2 regions of the Salimicrobium jeotgali genome follow, and region 2 is predicted to be linked to the other one. Evidence: a T-box and tRNA genes for the amino acid it is inferred to sense, from the RefSeq annotation. Region 2 holds a T-box; the other holds one or more tRNA genes.
The links. The T-box of region 2 lies ahead of AAV35_RS05085 (valine--tRNA ligase). A T-box ahead of a tRNA ligase gene usually reads a tRNA of that ligase, here a tRNA-Val.
Positions count from the first base shown of each region.

Region 1 (2,464 bases), 1.1 Mb from region 2:
TCAGACTTTCGTCCATTGCGGAAGATTCCCTACTGCTGCCTCCCGTAGGAGTCTGGGCCGTGTCTCAGTCCCAGTGTGGCCGATCACCCTCTCAGGTCGGCTACGCATCGTCGCCTTGGTGAGCCGTTACCTCACCAACCAGCTAATGCGCCGCGGGCCCATCTGTAAGCGATAGCAAGAAGCCATCCTTTTACCATCGGTTCAGGAGAACCGTTGGGTTATCCGGCATTAGCCCCGGTTTCCCGGGGTTATTCCGGTCTTACAGGCAGGTTGCCCACGTGTTACTCACCCGTCCGCCGCTCGTTCCACGAGCGTCCGCCCCGAAGGGCTTCTGCTCGCTTCCCGCGCTCGACTTGCATGTATTAGGCACGCCGCCAGCGTTCGTCCTGAGCCAGGATCAAACTCTCCATAAAAGAGATTGATTAGCTCAATCATAATTCGTTCAAAAAATTGACGCATGGCATAAAACATTGTTCAGTTTTCAAAGATCTACTAAAAATCAAATGGTGGAGCCTAGCGGGATCGAACCGCTGACCTCCTGCGTGCAAAGCAGGCGCTCTCCCAGCTGAGCTAAGGCCCCGAAAAAATGGTCGGGAAGACAGGATTCGAACCTGCGACCCCTTGGTCCCAAACCAAGTGCTCTACCAAGCTGAGCTACTTCCCGTATGAGTGGTGCGCCCGAGAGGACTTGAACCCCTAACCTTCTGATCCGTAGTCAGACGCTCTATCCAATTGAGCTACGGGCGCATATGAATATGGTGCCGAGGGCCGGACTCGAACCGGCACGGTGGTAGACCCACCGCAGGATTTTAAGTCCTGTGCGTCTGCCAATTCCGCCACCCCGGCATGGCATTTTGCCGCTATCGCGACCGCACAAATAAATTAAGTAAAGAGCGGAAGACGGGATTCGAACCCGCGACCCCCACCTTGGCAAGGTGGTGTTCTACCGCTGAACTACTTCCGCAGCAAAATGCGGGTGGAGGGACTTGAACCCCCACGTCGTAAGACACTAGATCCTAAATCTAGCGCGTCTGCCAATTCCGCCACACCCGCATATGAACTATGAGCCATGGAGGGCTCGAACCTCCGACCCTCTGATTAAAAGTCAGATGCTCTACCAGCTGAGCTAATGGCTCATAAATATGAAATGGTGCCGGCCAGAGGACTTGAACCCCCAACCTACTGATTACAAATCAGTTGCTCTACCAATTGAGCTAGGCCGGCAAAATGGTGGAGGATGCAGGGCTCGAACCTGCGACCCCTTGCTTGTAAGGCAAGTGCTCTCCCAGCTGAGCTAATCCTCCAGATAAAGTTTGGCAGCGCCCTACTCTTGCGGGGGGTAACCCCGACTACCATCGGCGCGGAAGAACTTAACTTCTGTGTTCGGCATGGGAACAGGTGTGACCTCTTCGCTATTGCCACCAAACCTTTTTAAGGACAAAGATTATTATATTGTTCTTTCGAACAAATTTCAAGAGGTTTTTTGAAAAACCTTCAAAACTGGATAAGAAACATACGACCAACGTATAGAGAAGATCTCGATGGATTAGTATCCGTCTGCTGCACGTGTCGCCACGCTTCCACACCGGACCTATCAACCTCTTCGTCTCAGAGGCATCTCTGTAAAGGGAAATCTCATCTCAAGGGGGGCTTCATGCTTAGATGCTTTCAGCACTTATCCCGTCCACACGTAGCTACCCAGCAATGCTCCTGGCGGAACAACTGGTACACCAGCGGTGTGTCCATCCCGGTCCTCTCGTACTAAGGACAGCTCCTTTCAAATTTCCAACGCCCACGACGGATAGGGACCGAACTGTCTCACGACGTTCTGAACCCAGCTCGCGTACCGCTTTAATGGGCGAACAGCCCAACCCTTGGGACCGACTACAGCCCCAGGATGCGATGAGCCGACATCGAGGTGCCAAACCTCCCCGTCGATGTGGACTCTTGGGGGAGATAAGCCTGTTATCCCCGGGGTAGCTTTTATCCGTTGAGCGACGGCCCTTCCATGCGGTACCGCCGGATCACTAAGTCCGACTTTCGTCCCTGCTCGACTTGTAGGTCTCGCAGTCAAGCTCCCTTGTGCCTTTACACGCTGCGAATGATTTCCAACCATTCTGAGGGAACCTTTGAGCGCCTCCGTTACTTTTTGGGAGGCGACCGCCCCAGTCAAACTGCCCACCTGACACTGTCTCCGGACCGGATCACGGTCCTGGGTTAGAATGTCCGTACCGCCAGGGTGGTATCCCACGGGCGCCTCCACCGAAGCTTGCGCTCCGGTTTCGATGGCTCCCACCTATCCTGTACAAGCGATACCAACATTCAATATCAGGCTACAGTAAAGCTCCACGGGGTCTTTCCGTCCTGTCGCGGGTAATGCGCATCTTCACGCATCGTATAATTTCACCGGGTCTCTCGTTGAGACAGTGCCCAAGTCGTTGCACCTTTCGTGCGGGTCGGAACT
Region 1 is NZ_CP011361.2:2,616,594-2,619,057, forward strand. It holds rRNA gene AAV35_RS13365 (16S ribosomal RNA) at 1-413, opposite strand, end outside; tRNA gene AAV35_RS13370 (tRNA-Ala) at 505-580, opposite strand; tRNA gene AAV35_RS13375 (tRNA-Pro) at 588-664, opposite strand; tRNA gene AAV35_RS13380 (tRNA-Arg) at 671-747, opposite strand; tRNA gene AAV35_RS13385 (tRNA-Leu) at 757-846, opposite strand; tRNA gene AAV35_RS13390 (tRNA-Gly) at 893-964, opposite strand; tRNA gene AAV35_RS13395 (tRNA-Leu) at 972-1,053, opposite strand; tRNA gene AAV35_RS13400 (tRNA-Lys) at 1,064-1,136, opposite strand; tRNA gene AAV35_RS13405 (tRNA-Thr) at 1,149-1,224, opposite strand; tRNA gene AAV35_RS13410 (tRNA-Val) at 1,229-1,304, opposite strand; rRNA gene rrf (5S ribosomal RNA) at 1,312-1,426, opposite strand; rRNA gene AAV35_RS13420 (23S ribosomal RNA) at 1,527-2,464, opposite strand, start outside.
Region 1: it has a tRNA-Val gene. The T-box ahead of AAV35_RS05085 (valine--tRNA ligase) is inferred to sense a tRNA for this amino acid. The anticodon was not compared.

Region 2 (2,464 bases):
AAGAAAATGATGTCATAACCGGTTACGAGGGCGTTCGTAGGGAAATAGCGCTTAAAGTCTTCGCTCTCTTCATCCGGCCAACCCATAGTGGAAAAAGGCCACAACGCAGAAGAAAACCATGTATCAAGGACATCCGCGTCCTGTTCCCATTCTCCTTCATTCTCCGGAGCTTCTTTCCCTACATAAATTTCCCCGGTCTCTTTATGGTACCATGCGGGAATCCGGTGACCCCACCACAGCTGACGGGAAATACACCAGTCTCTGATATTCTCCATCCAGTTCAAATACGTTTTTTCAAACCGATCCGGTACGAAGTTGACTTTATCATCTGTCTTTTGCTGCGCCACTGCGGCTTCTGCGAGCGGTCCCATGTCGACGAACCACTGTGTGGATAAATAAGGTTCCACGACAGCACCGCTCCGCTCGGAGTGACCGACCGAATGCATATGCTCTTCAATTTCAGTCAACACACCCTGCTCCTGCAGATCTTTCACCAGCTGTTTACGGCAGTCGAACCGGTCCATCCCTTCATAGACTCCGGCTTTTTCGTTCATCGTCCCGTCTTCATTCATAATCAGAACACGTTCGAGGTTATGACGGTTGCCGATTTCAAAATCATTCGGATCGTGGGCAGGGGTGATCTTAACAGCCCCGGAACCGAACTCTCTGTCTACATAATCGTCCGCCACAATCTCCAGTTCCCTTCCGATGATCGGGAGGACCGCTTTCTTCCCGATAAGATGCGCGTAACGCTCATCTTCCGGGTGTACAGCGATCGCCGTATCGCCAAGCATCGTTTCCGGCCGTGTCGTAGCAATGGAAATCGATCCCTCTTCGCCCTTCAACGGATAGCTCATGTGGTAGAACGCTCCCTGCACCTCTTTATATTCCACCTCTATATCGGATAAAGCCGTCTGGGTAGCAGGGTCCCAGTTGATGATATACTCTCCCCTGTAAATCAGATCCTTTTCATAGAGACGTACAAACACTTCCTTCACCGCATCCGAAAGTCCGCTGTCCAGGGTGAAACGTTCACGGGAGTAATCGAGACCAAGTCCCATCTTTTCCCACTGGGACCGGATAAAATCAGCATACTCCCCCTTCCATTCCCAGGACTTCTCGAGAAACTTTTCCCGGCCGAGATCATAGCGGGAAGTACCCTGTTCTTTCAGTTTCGCTTCCACTTTTGCCTGGGTGGCTATTCCGGCGTGGTCCATTCCGGGCAGCCATAAAACGTCGTAGCCCTGCATTCTTTTCACCCGGGTGATAATATCCTGCAGCGTCGTGTCCCAGGCGTGCCCAAGGTGTAATTTACCGGTAACGTTCGGCGGTGGAATTACGACTGTATACGGTTCCTTTTCCCCCGTTCCTTCCGCTTCGAAGTATTTTCCTTCGAGCCAGAACTGATAGCGGTCTTTCTCCACTTCCGTCGGGTCATATTTAGTCGACATTTCAATATCTTTCATTATTCATCCTCCTCTTCTCCATACAAAAGACCCTTTCCTCCAGCTAAGGACGAAAGGGTCTTTTCCGTGGTACCACCTTAATTTACAGATATATTCTGTACTCTTCGTTCGGATATAACGGTCCGCGTCCGGCTTTTCCTACTGGATCAAGTTCAGAAAAGCTGCTAATAGAGCTACCTTCTGTCTACAGTGGTTTAGAAAACTTTCAGCGTTTGTTTTCCTCTCTTAAAACGTATAGACGTACTCTTCTCCATCATGGCAGTTTCTTTATCCTTTTTCTCTTTTAATTGTATAGAACAGCTTCCATGCCGTCAACGAAAATATCCATGGACCGGACCGACTTCTGATTCATATCCACTCTGTTACAATAAACGGGGCAGCCTCCGCAGAGACTGCCCCGATCAAATGATTATAGTGTTTTGAATACCTTTTTCACTGCGCTGATCGTCTTCTCAATGTCCTCGTCCGTGTGGGCCGCTGATAAAAAGAGGCCTTCGAACTGGGAAGGAGGAAGGAAAATACCTTCTTCGATCATCCCGCGGTAATACTTCGCAAAACGTTCCGTATCGGAATTACCCGCTGTTTCAAAATTAGTGACAGCGTTATCGTTGAAAAATACTCCAACCATAGAACCGGCACGGTTGATGGCAAGCGGTATATCGTTTTCGTCCGCCGCCTCACGGAAACCTTCGACCAGACGATCCACTTTCTGTTCGATCGTTCCGTAGGTCTCTTCAGTCATTTGACGAAGTGTCTCATAACCGGCCGTCATCGCAAGCGGGTTACCGGAGAGCGTACCTGCCTGATATACTTTTCCGACAGGAGCTATCGTTTCCATGATTTCACGTTTACCTCCATAAGCCCCGACCGGCAGGCCGCCGCCGATCACTTTTCCGAGACAGGTCATATCCGGTGTTACACCGAAGTGTCCCTGAGCACTATTATAACCTACGCGGAAACCGCTCATGACTTCGTCGAAGATAAGCACTGTTCCATGC
Region 2 is NZ_CP011361.2:1,023,530-1,025,993, reverse strand. It holds gene AAV35_RS05085 (valine--tRNA ligase) at 1-1,466, opposite strand, end outside; T-box leader at 1,509-1,732, opposite strand; gene hemL (glutamate-1-semialdehyde 2,1-aminomutase) at 1,876-2,464, opposite strand, start outside.